Regions from separate parts of the Streptomyces sp. NPDC007863 genome, predicted to be linked through region 1. Evidence: riboswitches for the same ligand, from Rfam matches in the RefSeq annotation. Region 1 holds a riboswitch; each other region holds the start of a gene.

The links. Region 1 has a riboswitch for cyclic di-AMP ahead of ABZ621_RS21335 (C40 family peptidase). Riboswitches for the same ligand answer to the same signal wherever they lie in the genome.
Region 2: another riboswitch for cyclic di-AMP. It lies ahead of ABZ621_RS25780 (M23 family metallopeptidase); the one in region 1 lies ahead of ABZ621_RS21335 (C40 family peptidase).
Region 3: another riboswitch for cyclic di-AMP. It lies ahead of ABZ621_RS29030 (LysM peptidoglycan-binding domain-containing M23 family metallopeptidase); the one in region 1 lies ahead of ABZ621_RS21335 (C40 family peptidase).

The regions. Positions count from the first base shown of each region.
Region 1 covers NZ_JBEYEI010000013.1:100,229-105,631, forward strand. Annotated here, with positions in the region: gene ABZ621_RS21325 (ATP-dependent Clp protease proteolytic subunit) at 1-429, shown strand, start outside; gene ABZ621_RS21330 (hypothetical protein) at 437-742, shown strand; cyclic di-AMP (ydaO/yuaA leader) riboswitch at 1,057-1,263, shown strand; gene ABZ621_RS21335 (C40 family peptidase) at 1,267-1,743, shown strand; gene ABZ621_RS21340 (ATP-binding protein) at 1,828-2,265, opposite strand; gene ABZ621_RS21345 (8-amino-7-oxononanoate synthase) at 2,451-3,629, opposite strand; gene bioB (biotin synthase BioB) at 3,835-5,097, shown strand; gene ABZ621_RS21355 (adenosylmethionine--8-amino-7-oxononanoate transaminase) at 5,107-5,403, shown strand, end outside.
Region 2 covers NZ_JBEYEI010000017.1:117,606-123,008, reverse strand. Annotated here, with positions in the region: gene ABZ621_RS25795 (GNAT family N-acetyltransferase) at 1-2,130, opposite strand, end outside; gene ABZ621_RS25790 (HPr family phosphocarrier protein) at 2,334-2,615, shown strand; gene ABZ621_RS25785 (GntR family transcriptional regulator) at 2,781-3,464, opposite strand; gene ABZ621_RS25780 (M23 family metallopeptidase) at 3,681-4,451, opposite strand; cyclic di-AMP (ydaO/yuaA leader) riboswitch at 4,460-4,620, opposite strand; gene ABZ621_RS25775 (pitrilysin family protein) at 4,867-5,403, opposite strand, start outside.
Region 3 covers NZ_JBEYEI010000020.1:180,690-186,092, forward strand. Annotated here, with positions in the region: gene ABZ621_RS29015 (helix-turn-helix domain-containing protein) at 1-236, shown strand, start outside; gene ABZ621_RS29020 (DUF6126 family protein) at 256-420, shown strand; gene ABZ621_RS29025 (tyrosine-protein phosphatase) at 443-1,264, opposite strand; cyclic di-AMP (ydaO/yuaA leader) riboswitch at 1,659-1,815, shown strand; gene ABZ621_RS29030 (LysM peptidoglycan-binding domain-containing M23 family metallopeptidase) at 1,820-2,767, shown strand; gene ABZ621_RS29035 (SGNH/GDSL hydrolase family protein) at 2,929-3,741, shown strand; gene ABZ621_RS29040 (STM4011 family radical SAM protein) at 3,728-4,597, opposite strand; gene ABZ621_RS29045 (STM4012 family radical SAM protein) at 4,606-5,403, opposite strand, start outside.

The DNA.
Region 1 (5,403 bases):
CTCAACTCCCCCGGCGGCTCGATCACCGCGATGACCGCGATCCACGACACCATGCGCAGCCTGGCGAGCGACGTGGAGACCACCTGCCTCGGCCAGGCCGGCTCCACGGCGGCGGTCCTGCTCGCCGCGGGCACGCCCGGCAAGCGCATGATGCTGCCCGGCGCCCGGGTCACCCTGCGCCAGCCGGTCCTCGACGAGCCGCTCGCCGGGCAGCTCTCCGACCTGGACCTCCAGGCGCGCGAACTGCTGCGGCTACGCGGCGTGATGACGGGACTCCTCTCCGCGTACACCGGCCGGGAGGCGGACGAGGTCTCCGCCGACACCGAGCGCCTGACCGTCCTCGACGCGCCGGCGGCGCTCGCGTACGGCCTGGTCGACTCCGTCGTCGGCACGCGCCGGGCCGACTCCGGCACGCCGACGGCACGGTGAGACCGCGATGGTGCCGGAGCTTCCGCCGCTGCCCGCCCTGACGCGCGCCGAGGGGCAGTTGATCGACGCCTACCTCGAAGTCGTCGACCTCCTGGGGAAGATCAATCCATCCAGAGGCTCGCATACCTATGGGGCCCTGCGGGCCGCGCAGGCGCTGGTCGGGCGGGCGGAGGCGCTGCGCGAGGCCCTGACGCTCATGCATATGCGGGGCGAGAGCGAGGTCCACACCGAGACATTGGCCTGCGCGCTGCGGGTGTTGGACGGCGAGCGGCGGGCCGCCCGCGTCACCGTGCCCGGCGCGCGGGCCAGTTGACATTCCGACGTGTCGTGTCGAGCCCCGGACGGCCGACACGGGACGCAGGATCCATCCCCCGTCCGGCGTAGTCGCGCGATCGACAGATGAAGTGTGCGAGTTGCGCAACAGGTGTACGCATTTGGCGGAATCGGGCATTCCGATGCTGGTACGGGGCTCGTCGGCCAAACCTACGACGATCACGAAACCCTCTTGTCCACCCGTATGGATCAGTCGTGAGGAGCCTCACATAACGTCGTTTCCGCTCGGTTTTCGACCGAACCGTGGGTCAAGATCCTCGACGACGACAAGCCCCCGCCATCCAGGCGGGGCGGTCCGGGCGGACGCCGAGTCCTGCCGCCGTCCCGGACGTCTGGTCGACAGGATTGGACCGGCAGGAGTGGAGGACCCGAGCAGTACGGGTCGATCGCGCCGTATCCCCGGCGCGGCCGTCCCTTGGGGTGAAGCCGCAGCCGCGGCCGGGCATCTTCGCCTGCCCGAACCCGACAGGTCATCCTTCACAGGCGGCTGACGAAGGGTTGCGCATGACTGCGCAGATGCATGTCCCGTCCCTGCTGTCCCGGGCCGGAGCCGTCTCGGCTCTCACCCTCGCCGCCGTCGGCGGCACGCTCCTCGCACCGGGAGCCGCACCCGAGGCCCAGGCGGCCACCTCCCACGCGACGCAGGCCCTGAACGTGGCGGCGTCCAAGAAGGGCGCGCCCTACCGGTACGGCTCGGCGGGCCCCACCCGCTTCGACTGCTCCGGTCTCACGCTCTACGCGTACAAGAAGGCGGGAAAGACGCTGCCACGCACCGCGCAGCAGCAGTACAACAAGACCCGGCACATCTCCGCCGCCAGTCGGCAGAAGGGGGACCTGGTCTTCTTCCACTCGGGCGGCAGGGTCTACCACGTGGGGATCTACGCCGGCAGCGGCAAGATCTGGCACTCGCCCAAGACCGGCTCCTGGGTGAAGCTCGACCGGATCTGGTCGTCGAAGGTCTACTACGGCCGCGTGCGCTGACCCACCGGCGCCCGCGGTGATGTCCCCGGGGTGCGGTGGCGCCGCCACACCCCTCACCGCGGGCGCCGGACCCGGCGAACCGGTTCAGCAGGCCGGCACGGCCGCCGCGGCCCAGGGCAGCGTGATCCACACCGTCTTGCCGCCCTCGGCGGTCGCCGTCACCGAGAGCCGTCCGCCGGCCTCGGCGGCGAGGACCCGGATGATCACCATGCCGCGGCCGTTGTCCTGCTGGACGGCGGCCGGAAGCCGGCGCGGGAAGCGCGGATGGCTGTCGGTGACGCCGATCCGCAGCACCTCCTCGCGGTCGAGGCGGAGCTCGACGGTGAAGGTCGGCGACTGCCCGAAGGTGTGCAGCACCGCGTTGGTCGCCAGCTCCGAGACCATCAGCCGGATCGAGTCCGCCGCGTCGCCGTCGTCGTCCAGACCCCAGCGGCCGAGCGCCTCCGCCACGAACCTCCGCGCCGTGGCGACCGCGCCGGGCTCGCTGGGCAGAGTGACGGATGCTTCGTGGTGATCTGCCATGGCGACGTCGTCCCTTTCCCGCCGGGGGCGTCGCCCCGGCTCGCGCTCCGCGTCAGCCTGCCACCGATCGGGCACCCGGGTGGGTCGTTCTCCCGAGATATGCCCCGTTCTGTCGCCCGAAGCGGTGAACTCCGGGCCTGTCGACGGCGCGTGGACGGTATCGGGAACCCGCGGTGTGCGGGGGCTCAGCGCGCCCCGGCCGGCGCGGTGCGCACGATCGTGGCGACCGCGCGCCCGACCTCCGCGTCCGTGAGGTCCGCGCGGGCCGTCAGCCGCAGCCGCGAGATGCCGTCCGGCACCGACGGGGGCCGGAAGCAGCCCACGGACAGGCCCTGTTCGCGGCAGTCGGCCGCCCAGCGCAGGGCCTCCTCGGGCCCCGGCGCGTGCACCGAGACGACGGCCGCGTCCGGGCGGGCCGAGACGAACCCGGCCTCGGTGAGCGTCCGGTGGAGCGTGCCGGCGACCGCACGCGCCCGTGTGGCGAGCCCCGGGTCCGCGGCGATCAGCCGCAGGCTCGCGAGGGCCGCGCCGGTGGCGGCCGGGGCGAGCCCGGTGTCGAAGATGAAGGTGCGCGCCGCGTTGACCAGGTGCTCGATCACCCGGGCCGGGCCGAGGACCGCGCCGCCCTGGCTGCCCAGCGACTTGGAGAGGGTGAGGGTGGCGACCACGTCCTCGTCGCCCGCGAGTCCGGCGCCGTGGAGCGCGCCCCGGCCGCCCTCGCCGAGGACGCCGAAGCCGTGCGCGTCGTCGACGACGAGCCCGGCGCCGTGGGCGCGGCAGGCGTCGGCGAGTTCCTCCAGCGGGGCGCGGTCGCCGTCGACGGAGAAGACGGAGTCGCTGACGGCGAGGGCCCGCCGCCCCTCGTGCGCCTCCAGCGTCTTGCGTACGGCCTCGGGGTCGGCGTGCGGGACGACCTCGGCCTCGGCGCGGGCGAGCCGGCAGCCGTCCACGATCGAGGCGTGGTTGGCGGCGTCGGAGACGATCAGCGCCCCGGGGCCGCCGAGCGCGGTGAGCGCGGCGAGGTTGGCGGTGTAGCCGGAGGAGAAGACGAGGGCGGCCTCGAAGCCGCAGAAGGCGGCCAGTTCCTCTTCGAGCGTGGTGTGCAGCCGGGTCGTGCCGGTGACGAGCCGCGAGCCGGTCGCGCCGGCGCCCCAGCGGCGGGCGGCCTCGGCGGCCGCGCCGGTCACCTCGGGGTGCCGGGTGAGACCGAGGTAGTCGTTGCCCGCCAGGTCGAGGAGGTCCGACTCGGCCGGGCGCGGACGCAGGGTCCTGACCAGGCCGGCCTCGGCCCGGCGGCGGGCCTCCGCCCCGGTCCAGTCGAAGGCGTCGCGGCGCGCGGGCGGGGTCGGCTGGGCCTGGGGCATGCGGCGTTCCTTCGGTCGGCACCTGGTGCGGTCGCCTCGGGCCGCACCCGTACGGCGCCCGGGGTCGACGCCTTTTGTAGGCAGCGCACAGACCCTAACGGCAGAAGGCCGAGGTCGGGATGTGGTCATACACACACCTCGATCACGCCCGTTTGTTCAGATCCTCCTTGGCCCGGGGGTGTGCCGTAGGCAAGGATCAACCCTTATGGACCTGCTGAACACGCTGGTGGAGAAGGGGCTGCGGCGCGAGACGCCGACCCGTGAAGAAGCGCTCGCCGTCCTGGCGACCTCCGACGACGATCTGCTCGATGTGGTGGCGGCCGCCGGGAAGGTGCGCCGTCAGTGGTTCGGGCGGCGGGTGAAGCTGAACTACCTCGTCAACCTGAAGTCCGGGCTGTGCCCGGAGGACTGCTCGTACTGTTCTCAGCGGCTCGGTTCCAAGGCCGACATCCTCAAGTACACCTGGCTGAAGCCGGACGAGGCGTCCGACGCCGCGGCGGCCGGCATCGCCGGCGGCGCCAAGCGCGTCTGCCTGGTGGCGAGCGGCCGCGGTCCGACGGACCGCGACGTCGAGCGGGTCGGCAGGACCATCGAGGCGATCAAGGAGCAGAACGAGGGCGTCGAGGTGTGCGCCTGCCTCGGTCTGCTCTCCGACGGCCAGGCCGAGCGGCTGAAGTCGGCCGGCGCGGACGCGTACAACCACAACCTCAACACCTCCGAGGCGACGTACGAGGGGATCACCAAGACCCACACGTACGCCGACCGGGTGGACACCGTGCAGAAGGCGCACGCGGCGGGCCTCTCGGCCTGCTCGGGCCTGATCGCGGGCATGGGCGAGACCGACGAGGACCTGGTCGACGTGGTGTTCGCGCTGCGCGAGCTGGACTCGGACTCGGTGCCGGTCAACTTCCTGATCCCCTTCGAGGGCACGCCGCTGGCGAAGGAGTGGAACCTGAGCCCGCAGCGCTGTCTGCGGATCCTCGCCATGGTCCGCTTCGTCTGCCCCGACGTGGAGGTCCGGATCGCGGGCGGCCGTGAGGTGCACCTGCGGTCGATGCAGCCGCTGGCGCTGAACATCGCCAACTCGATCTTCCTCGGCGACTACCTGACCAGCGAGGGCCAGGCCGGCCAGGCCGACCTCGACATGATCGCGGACGCCGGCTTCGAGGTGGAGGGCGCGGGCACCACCACGCTCCCCGCCCACCGCGCCGACGCGCTCGCGGCGGCCGGCGGCGGCTGCGGTTCGCACGCCCAGGGCGGCGGCTGCGGTTCCGAGGCGGCGGCCGGCTGCGGCGGCCACGGGGAGGCGGCCGGCGGCTGCGGCCCGTGCGGCGGTCACGCGGCGGCTCCGGCGGAGACCCCGGCGGAGGTGCCGGCCGCGGTGTCGGCCCCGGCGTCGGAGGCCCGGACCGACCTGGTGGCGGTGCGCCGCCGCGGCGCCGGCACGGACCTCGCCCCGAACGCGTAACGGGTGACGATGCGCAACGACGAACTCCTCGCCCTGGACCGGGCGCACGTGTGGCATCCGTACGGCCCCATGCCGGGCCGTGCGGAGCCGCTGGTGGTCGCGTCCGCGTCCGGGGTGCGGCTGCGGCTCGCCGAGCCGGCCGAGGGACACGCCGAGCTGATCGACGGCATGTCCTCGTGGTGGTCGGCCGTGCACGGCTACAACCACCCGGTGCTCAACGAAGCGGCGCGCGGCCAGCTCGACCGGATGAGCCACGTCATGTTCGGCGGGCTCACCCACGAGCCCGCCGTGCGGCTCGCGGCCCGG
Region 2 (5,403 bases), on a different contig from region 1:
GTACCGCACGGCCTCGGCGAGGGCGCGGACGGCCCGCTCGGCGGCGGGGTAGGCGGGGATGTTCCGGGCGGGGGCGGCCGGGTCCGGTGCCTCCCGCTCCTCCGGGGCCTCTCGGTCCCCCTGCGGTACGGGGGCGGGCGCGGCGGCCGTCGTGCGGCGGGGGCGGGCGGGGGCGGGGCGGGTGCTGGTGGCGGCGGAGAGGGCCTCGGCGAGGCCGCCCATCTCGACGTGGACGACGACGACCGGCTTGGCGGCGCCCGCGGCGCCGCTGCCGGCGACGGCCTCGCGGAGGGAGGCGGCCAGGACCTCGGTGGTCCCTTCGATGCCGACCCAGGGGATCGCGGTGACGACGACCGCGTCGCAGGAGTCGTCGGCGAGCGCGGCGGCGAGCGCGTCTCGGAAGTCGGCCGGGGTGGCGCCGGTCGTCAGGTCGAGGGGCCGCTGCGGGCGCAGGCCCTCGGTGAGGCAGGCGTCGTACGCGAGGAGGCCGAGGGACTCGGAGTTGCCGAGGATCGCGACGCGCGGGCCCGCGGGCAGCGGCTGTCCGGCGAGCAGCACCCCGGCGTCGACGAGTTCGGTGACGGTGTCGACGCGGATGACGCCGGCCTGGCGCAGCAGCGCGGAGACGGTGGCGTGCGGGATGCGGCTGACGGGGACGCGGTGGCCGGGCGGGGCGCTGCCGCTGTGCCGGGCGCCCTTGACGACGACGACGGGCTTGACGGCGGCGGTGCGACGGGCGAGCCGGGCGAACTTGCGGGGGTTGCCGAGGGACTCCAGGTAGAGGAGGACGACGTCGGTCGCGGGGTCGTCGTACCAGTGCTGGAGGACGTCGTTGCCGGAGACGTCCGCGCGGTTGCCGGCGGAGATGAAGGAGGAGAGGCCGGCGCCGCGCCGGTGCAGCCGGGCGAGGAGGGCGACGCCGATGGCGCCGGACTGGGTGAAGAGGCCGATGCGGCCGGCGGCGGGCAGCTCGGGGGCGAGGGAGGCGTTGAGCCGCACGTCCTCGGCGGTGTCGATGATGCCGAAGGCGTTGGGGCCGATGATCCGCATGCCGTACGAGCGGGCCTGGCGGACCAGGGCCCGCTGCCGCTCGCGGCCCTCGGCGCCGCCGCTCTCGGCGTAGCCGGCGGAGAGGACGACGAGTCCGCGCACCCCGTGTTCGCCGCAGTCGGCGACGACCTCGGGGACCCGCTCGGCGGGGACGGCGACGATCGCGAGGTCGACGGGGGCTCCGACGGCGGCGACGGAGGGGAAGGCGGGCACGCCGTCGAGTTCGGCCTCCGCGTCCGCGCCGAGCGCGGGGTTGACCGCGTACACCTGCCCGGTGAAGCCGCCCGCGAGGACGTTCCGCAGCACGGTCCTGCCGACCCCGCCGGGGGTCCGGCCGGCGCCGACGACGGCGACCGAGCGGGGGGCGAGGAGCCGCTGGACGGACCGGGCCTCGGCGCGCTGTTCGCGGGCGCGCTGGACGGCGAGGGAGCGGTCGGTCGGTTCGAGGTCGAGGTGGAGGCGGACGGAGCCGTCCTCGAAGCTGCGCTTCTGGGTGTAGCCGGCGTCCGTGAACACCTTGATCATCTTGGTGTTGGCGGGGAGCACCTCGGCGGCGAAGCGGCGGATGCCGCGCTCGCGGGCGACGGCCGCGATGTGTTCGAGGAGGGCGGAGGCGACGCCGCGGCCCTGGTGGGCGTCCTGGACGAGGAAGGCGACCTCGGCCTCGTCGGCGGGGAAGGAGGCGGGGCGGCCGAGGTCGTTGATCCGGTCGTAGCGGACGGTGGCGATGAACTCGCCGCCGACGGTGGCGGCGAGGCCGACCCGGTCGACGAAGTCGTGGTGGGTGAAGCGGTGGACGTCCTTGGCGGAGAGCCGGGGGTAGGGGGCGAAGAAGCGGTAGTACTTCGACTCGTCCGAGACCTGCTCGTAGAAGCTGACGAGCCGGTCGGCGTCGTCGGCGGTGATGGGCCGGATGCGCGCGGTGCCGCCGTCCCGGAGCACGACGTCGGCCTCCCAGTGGTCGGGGTAGGCGTGCCCCTCCGGCTCCGGCCGGCCGGCCGCCGCCCCGCCCGCGGCCCCGGCCTCGGTACCGCCTCCGGCCCCGCCCGGTCCGTCCGTCTGCTCCGACGCGCTGCGCATGGGCAAAGCCTACGGCCGGGGTCCGGCACCGGCACCGTCCGCGCGCCCACTCCCTGGCGGTACACGGCTCGCGCGGCCTCCCGGCCCCGTGCAAGGTAGGAGGGCCGAACGTCGCACGGATGCGGGACCCAGGTCGGCAGGAGCACGCCGCATCCCGTGAGAGACTGGTCTAGACAACCGCTGAAGACCTGAAGGGCAACACCATGGCTGAGCGCCGCGTCAACGTCGGCTGGGCCGAGGGCCTGCACGCCCGCCCCGCCTCCATCTTCGTCCGTGCCGCCACGGCCTCCGGTGTCCCGGTGACCATCGCCAAGGCCGACGGCAACCCGGTCAACGCCGCGTCGATGCTCGCGGTCCTCGGCCTGGGCGCGCAGGGCGGCGAGGAGATCGTGCTCGCCTCGGACGCCGAGGGTGCCGAGGCCGCGCTGGAGCGCCTCGCCAAGCTCGTCGCCGAGGGCCTCGACGAGCTCCCCGAGACGGTCTGACCCGGCGGGTCGATCCACAGCTCTTCCCGACGGCCGCGTCCCCGGAAATTCCCGGCGGACGCGGCCGTCCGGTATTTCCGGGGTCAGAGAATTGCCTTTTCGGAGAGTTTCCGGGCAGCCCGAAAGAAGCCCTGGAATTGCTATTCTTTGTATACGGCGTCCGTGTTAATTCCGGACGCTCGCCGTGTTGACGGCATGTTGCGAAACCCTCACACGGCCCCGCTCGGGCCTTTTCAGCCGGTGCAGCGGAAGCGTGTGCTCGGCGTGCTGCGCGGTGAGCCCGCGGGCCCGCTCGGCGTCCCCGCGGGCGATGGCGTCGACGATCGCCCCGTGCTCGGCCCAGGCCTCGACGGGCCGGTCCGGCTGGTCCACCGCGTACATCCAGGCGATCTTGTGGCGCAGCTGGGTGAGGAGCGCGGCGAGCGCCGGGGAGCCCGAGGCCTGGGCGAGCGTCTCGTGGAACCAGCCGCCGAGCGCCCGCAGATCCTCGCCCTGCCCCCGCCGCGCCCGCTCCTGCCCCAGCCTGACCAGGCCCCGCAGCACCTTGAGGTGGGCGTCGGTGCGCCGCTGGGCGGCCCGGGCGGCGGCGAGCGGTTCGAGCAGCGCCCGTACGTCGAGGAGGTCGGAGGCCTCCTGGTCGGTGGGCTCGGCGACATGGGCGCCCGCGTGCCGGCGGCTGACGACGAAGCCCTCGGACTCCAGGGTGCGCAGCGCCTCGCGGACCGGGACGCGGGAGACGCCGTAACGGCGGGCGAGCTGTTCCTCGGTCAGCCGGCTGCCGCGCTCGAAGATCCCCGAGACGATGTCGTCCCGGATCGCCGTGCATACCGATTGCGCGGGAACCCGCATGTCCGACCTCCGTATTCGCTCCGCGCGCACCGAATTCGAGCAGCGCCGTTCACGCGACTCTATTGCAGGGCGCCGGAAATTCCGATGCCCCCTCGGAATTCGTCCGGTTCGCGGCGGAATCCCTCCGGATCCGGAGCTCCGCAGCGCCCGGCAGGGCGCGAAAAGGCCCCGGCTCGCGGGAGCCGGGGCTTTCGGTGCAGCGGGGGCCGCGAAGCGTCAGAGGCTGACGCCGCGGGCGCGGAGGTACGCGACGGGGTTGATGTCGGAGCCGTACTCGGCGGTGGTCCGGGCCTCGAAGTGGAGGTGCGGGCCGGTGGAGTTGCCGGTCGAGCCGGAGACGCCTATCTGCTGGCCGGGCTCGACGCTCTGGCCGACGTAGACGCCGATGGACGACAGGTGGCCGTACTGGGTGTACGTGCCGTCGTTCATCCGGATCACGATGTTGTTGCCGTACGCGCCGCCCCAGCCGGCCTCGACGACGGTGCCGGAGCCGACGGAGACGACCGAGCTGCCGTAGGAGGCGTGGAAGTCGACGCCGGAGTGGCTGCCGGAGGACCAGAGCGAGCCGCCGGTCTTGTAGCCGGTGGAGACGTACGAGCCGGCGACCGGGAGGTTGAAGGAGGCGAGCCGGCGGCGCTCGGCCTCACGGGCGGCGCGCTCCTTGGCCTCGCGGATCTCCTGGGCGCGGGCCTCGGCCTTGCGCTTCGCCTCGGCGCGCGCCTTGGCCCGGGCCTCGGCCTCGGTGGCCTCGCGCTCCTGGGCGGCGGCCTGCGCGCTGACCTGGTCGGCGATGGACTCGTCGGCGATCACCTGGGTGAGGCCGGTGTCCTCGGGGGAACGGTCGTCCGTGTCGGCGGCGAGCGCCGGGGAGGCCAGGGTGCCGACGACGCCGGTGGTCGCGAGGGCGGCCACGCCGGCGATGCCGGCGCTGCGGCGAGCCAGTCGGCTCGCACCACGATGCTTCCCGGTGGCACGGGTGAACGCCAAGACGGTTCCTTTCCTTCCTTCTCGCCTACCGGGTTAGCTGACGGGTTCGGAGCAGGAAGGTCTCCTACGGGCCCCTCCGCGTGGCGAAGGCGTCCGATTCACCCCAGGGACTGCGTGGGTCCCCGGCTCCCCAGGCTCGCGCCTGACGGGGACTCGGCGATGTCTGTCCGGTTGCCGCGGGTGCGGCGCGTACGTCGGGTCGGACAGACGGATCGACGCTAGGCCGGACGGATGTCGATCGCCAAACAGACACGCTCATTTGTAAGACATGCCACAGGGCATACAATCATCTTTGACGCCGTAACGGACAAAGCGGAGGTCTCCGGCGCTTCTACGCGCCGGAGACCTCCGCCCGGGGTTGACGACCGGTCAACTCACCACGGGTCGACTCACCCCAGGGTCAGCTCACCACGGGTCAGCTCACCACGGTCACGTCGCCGATGCCGAGGGCCCGCACGGGCTCCTCGATCTGCGACGCGTCGCCCACCAGGACCGTGACGAGCCGGTCCACCGGGAAGGCGCTGACGACGGCGGCCGTGGCCTCGACCGTGCCGGTCTCGGCGAGCCGCGCGTACAGCCGGGCCTGGTAGTCGTCCGGGAGGTGCTGCTCCACCTGGTCGGAGAGGGTCGCGGCGACCGACGCGGCCGTCTCGTACTTGAGCGGGGCCACGCCCACCAGGTTCTGCACCGCCACGTCCCGCTCGGCGTCGGTCAGACCGCCCTCCGCCAGGGTGCGGAGCACCTGCCACAGGTCGCCGAGGGCCGGACCGGTGTTGGGGGTGTCGACCGAGCCGCTGATCGCGAGCATCGAGGCGCCGTGCCCCTCGCCGTCCGAGCGGAGCACCTGCCCGAAGGCGCGCACGCCGTACGTGTACCCCTTCTCCTCGCGCAGGACGGCGTCCAGACGGGACGTCAGGGTGCCGCCGAGGCAGTAGACGCCGAGGACCTGCGC
Region 3 (5,403 bases), on a different contig from region 1:
TGCGCGTCCACCCCGGCGAGGAGTGGCTGCACGTGCTCGAAGGGCAGGTCCGGCTCGCGCTCGGCGACGCCGTGCACCTGCTCGGCCCCGGGGACAGCGCGCACTTCGACTCGCTCACCCCGCACCGGATCGGCGCGGCCGGCCGTGCCGGCGCCGAGGTGCTCTTCGTCCACACGCTCCTGCAGAGCCCCGCCGCCGAGCTGTGCCTGGGCGGCGGCACCCCGCACTCCCGCTGAGCCCGAAAGGCTGGTCGACATGTCCGACAAGTCAGTGAATTCCGCCCCGGTCACCGGTGAGGAGCGCGGCGAGGGGAAGTTCCCCAAGGGGCTGGTGCTCCGCCTCTTCGCCTACCTGATCGCCGGTCACCTCTTCGCCGGCTTCCTCTACCTGCTCTTCATGCTGGGCGGGCAGAACCAGTGACCGGACGGGAGGGCCCGCGGCCTCACGCCTCCGTGAGGAACCGCTCGCGCAGCCGCTCGCGGGTCTCCGGCGCCAGCTTCAGGCCGTCCGCGAGGTAGGCGTCCACGGAACCCCAGGTCGCGTCGATGGTCTCGAAGGCCGCCCGCAGGTACTCCACCCGCGCGTCGAAGAGCGGGCTCAGCAGCTCCATCACCTCGGGCGCCATCGCGTCCCGGGCGGTGGAGCTGCGGCGCACCTTGTAGCGGCGGTGCGGGGCGCCGGACTTCACGTAGTCCGCCTCGATGGCCTCGCGCTCCACGCCGAGGGCGAGCAGGGTGATCGCGATCGAGAGCCCGGCGCGGTCCTTGCCGGCCGCGCAGTGCATCAGGGCCGGGACGGCCTCCTCGGCGAGGGAGTGCAGGATCCGGCTGTGCTCGGGGGTCCGTTCCACGATCATCCGGCGGTACGCGGAGGTCATCCGGTCCGCCGCCTTGCCGTCGCCGAGCAGGTCCCGCAGCGTGTCGAGGTCGCCCTCGCGGACCATCCGCCAGAACTCCTTGCCGTCGGCCGGGTCGCTCAGGGGTATGTTCACGTTCCGCACGCCCGGGAGCTCCACGTCCGGGCCCTCCACCTTGGCGTCGGCCTCGTTGCGGAAGTCGAAGATCGTGTGCAGGCCGAGGCCGGAGAGGAAGGCCGCGTCGGACTCGGTGGCGTCGGCGAGGTGGCCGCTGCGGAAGAGGGTGCCGGGCCGGACCGCGCGTCCGTCGGCGGTCGGCAGGCCGGCCACGTCCCGGAAGTTGCGGACCGCCGCGAGCTCGGGCTCGCCGGGTTCGAGGGGCTGGACCTGCGGCAGCTGCTGCGTCACGGATGCTCCTGGTGGTAGGCGTTCACGGGGCCCGTACGAGATCGGTTCCCCCCGCAATCATCCCGTCGAGCGCGGCGTGGCGCACCCCCCTGGCCGGTAATGGGCGATCTGTCCGTATTGGAAGGTCTTGGGGTAACGCGCCCTGGTTGAGGGGGAGATGGAATTCGGCGCGTGAGCAGGGTCATAAAGGTGACGGATCGTGGCCGACCGCCCGGTCCAACCACCCTCCCCGAAAAGGGAATCGAGGGACCGTCATCCACGGAGGGTGACCGGAATTCCGGGCCCGAAGATCGTCCCGGAATGCCCGCCGAATTCCGTGGCTTGTTCGCGCCGACCCCACTCGTCTAGCGTCGCCGTCAATCCGGTCGGACCGCCGAATCCTGCCACCGTCCGGAATTCACACCCGTCCACGCGTGGCAGGAGCGGGGGACCCAAGGAAGTACGCCGGTCCCGCGATGCAGGACGGCTAGGGGTGAAGCCGCGTGAGAACCGCGGCCGGACATCTCCAGTCCGAACCCGACAGCTCACCTCGCAGGCGCCGGAGAGGAATTCGCCATGCCCGCGAAGGGTAAGCACCGCCGCCAGAAGTCCACCCTGATCACCCGTGGCCTCGTCGCCGCCGGCACCGGTGGCGCCGTCGTCGCGCTGCCGCTGATCGGCGCCACCGGCGCCCACGCCGCCGAGCAGGCCGCCCCGGCCGCCGTCTCCGGCACCGTGATCGCCGCCGCGCAGGCCCAGGTCCAGGCCGCCCCGGCCGCCAAGGCCGCCGCCCCGACCACGTACTCCGTCGTCGCCGGCGACTACCTGTCCAAGATCGCCGCCGACCACGACGTCGCCGGCGGCTGGAAGCAGCTCTACGCCGACAACCGCCAGGTCGTCGGCGAGAACCCCTCGCTGATCCTCCCGGGCATGAAGCTCACCCTCGGCGCCAAGAACCCCGCCAAGGCCGCCGCCCCGAAGCCCGCCGCCGCGCCGAAGGCCGCCCCGAAGGCCACCGTCAAGGCCGCCCCGAAGGCCACGGCGAAGGTCACCGAGCAGACCCGCGCCTCCCGCTCCGCCGAGCGCGCCGCGGCCCCGGCCGCCGCCGCCCCGGCCGCGTCCGGCTGGGTCGCCCCCGTCTCCGGCGGCGTCTCCACCCCGTACCGCGCCTCCGGCTCCATGTGGTCCTCCGGCTACCACACCGGTGCCGACTTCATCGCCTCCTCCGGCACCACCGTCCGCGCCGTCGGCGCCGGCACGGTCGTCTCCGCCGGCTGGAGCGGCGCCTACGGCAACGAGGTCGTCATCAAGCACGCCGACGGCAACTACTCGCAGTACGCCCACCTCTCCTCCCTGGCCGTCTCCGCCGGCCAGTCGGTGAGCGGCGGCCAGCAGATCGGTCTCTCCGGCTCCACCGGCAACTCGACCGGCCCGCACCTGCACTTCGAGATCCGCACCTCGCCGAGCTACGGCGCGGACATCGACCCGCTGGCCTACCTGCGCCAGCACGGGGTCTCCATCTGACCCGTCCGGACCGACGGACACGGCGAAGGCCCGGCACCCGCGTGCCGGGCCTTCGCCCTATTCCGGGCTTGGCAAATTCTTTATCGGTGGCATATATCACCCGCCGTCAACCCCTCCTTACGGTCGCGTAGGTCACATCCCTAAAGGAAGGATGTGCTGTCGTGGCAGACGATTCGAGAGCAACAGAAGAGAACGTGTTCGGGGCGGTCGGGGGATTCGGGTCGTACGCGGCGATCGGTGACAGCTTCACCGAGGGCGTCGGAGACCCGGGGCCGGACGGGACCTACGTCGGCTGGGCGGACCGCTTCGCGGTGCTCCTCGCCGACCAGCTGCCGGACCACCAGGAATTCCGCTACGCGAACCTCGCGGTCCGCGGCCGGCTCCTCGACCAGATCGTGGCCGAGCAGGTCCCGCGGGCCAAGGAGCTCGCCCCCGACCTGGTCACCTTCTGCGCGGGCGGCAACGACATCATCCGCCCCGGCACCGACCCCGACGACGTCGCCGAGCGGTTCGAGCGGGCGGTGCGGGACCTCACCTCCGCCGTCGGCACCGTCATGGTGACCACCGGCTTCGACACCCGTGACGTACCGGTGCTCAAGCACCTGCGCGGCAAGATCGCCACGTACACGGCCCACGTCCGTGCCATCGCCGACCGCTACGACTGCCCGGTCCTCGACCTGTGGTCGCTGAAGTCGGTCCAGGACCGGCGGGCCTGGGACGACGACCGGCTGCACCTCTCGCCCGAGGGCCACACCCGGGTCGCGCTGCGCGCCGCCCAGGTCCTCGGCCTGCCGGTGCCCGCCGACCCGGACCAGGCGTGGCCGCCGCTGCCCGCCCGCGGGCCGCTGGAGGTCCGCCGGGACGACATCCACTGGGCGCGCGAGTACCTGGTGCCGTGGATCGGGCGGCGGCTGCGCGGCGAGAGCTCCGGCGACCACGTCGAGGCCAAGCGCCCCGACCTCATGCCCCTGTAGCTCCGGGGGCCCGGCGGCCGGCGGGGATCCGCTCCAGGACCCCGCCGGCGAAGACGTCGTACAGCGGCAGCGACTCCAGGTGGACGTAGCCGATGTGGCAGTCGCAGACGGCGAGGGGGCAGGCGCGGGGCCGCAGCGCGGCACGGTACGAGCCGTCGTACAGGTTGCCGAGCTCGGCCCTGACGAAGTGGCAGCGGCGCACCGTCCCCGCGCCGTCCACCGACACCACCGACTCGCCGGTCCGGCAGGGCAGCCCCGCCGACCGGTGCGGGTGCCGGCTGTAGCCGAAGAGCGGGTCGATGCCCGTCCACGCCGCCGCCTCCGCGTCGGTGTACGTGTGCCCCTCGGCGGCGTTCACCCACAGATAGACGTGCTCCGGCAGCGCCGCCCGCAGCCGCAGCGCCTCCGCGTGGTGCTCGGGCAGCCCCACCACGCCCACGCTGAAGCGCACGCCCCGGGCCGCCAGGCCGAGCGCCTTGCCGAGGAAGCGGTCGTACGGCGTCTGGCCGGGGTGGTACGTGCACCACAGCGCCAGCGTGTCCGGGTCGGCGTCGTCCAGCCAGGAGGTCCGGCAGCTCAGATTGGTCTGGATCGCCACCCGCTCCACGTGCGGCAGCCGCGACAGCTCCACCATCGCCCGCCGGTACCAGGAGCGGACGAGGCCCTCGCCCCACGGCGTGAAGAGGATCCGCAGCCGGTCCCCGTCCTGCCCGGCCGCCCATCCGGTGAACCGCTCCAGGGCCGCCCGGTCCGCCCGCAGCGTCTCCGGCGAGTCCCGGCGCTTGGCGAAGGGACAGTACGGGCAGTCGTAGTCGCACGAGGCGAGCGGCCCCCGGTACAGCAGCGTCAGGTCCACGGCCGGCCCTACTTCGGCTCGTACGCGGCCATCGCGGCCCGTACGGCGGGGGAGAACAGCTCCGGGCCGAGCCCGTCCGAGTGCGCGAGCCCCTCCGGCGACAGCCTGAGCAGCCCCGCCGGCGCCGCACCGTCCAGCCAGCCGTACCCCGCGAACCGGTCGAGCTCCGCGCCGAAGTCCTCGTGCGCCGAGGTCCCGAACCGCTGCTCGTACCCGGCCAGCTCCATGCCCCGCGCCTGCAGCAGCGACTGCAGGAGGTGGCGGCGGCGGGCCTCCGCCCCGTCCACCCGGCGGCCCACCACGGCCCGGGAGAAGTCCCGGGTCTCCGTGTAGGCGTCGATGATCGAGCGGATCTCCCGCATGTCGACCGCATAGTCGAAGGAGTAGTGCAGCGCGGCGGTGTACGAGCGGGCGCCGCACCCCAGGCCGATCATGCCGTCCGTCTGGCAGGCGTGGTCGTCGGGGCCCGACGGGGCCGCGCCGGCCCGCCGGAACATCCGCATCGACACCTGCTCGTACCCCTCCGCGAGGAGGTGGTCCCGGCCCTGCCGGTAGAGCCGCAGCCGCCGCGCGTCCCACTCCGCGTCCGACTCGGCGGGCCCGGTCCGGCCCAGGCCGGTGAGCGGGCGCACGTACAGCGGGTACAGGTACAGCTCCTCGGGCCGCCAGGCCAGCGCCGCGTCCAGCGAGTACCGCCAGGACTCCTCGGTCTGCCCGTCGATGCCGTAGATGAGGTCGATGTTCAGCACCGGCACCCCGGCGTCCCGGATCCGGCCGAGCGCCGCCTCCACGTCCGCCCGCCGCTG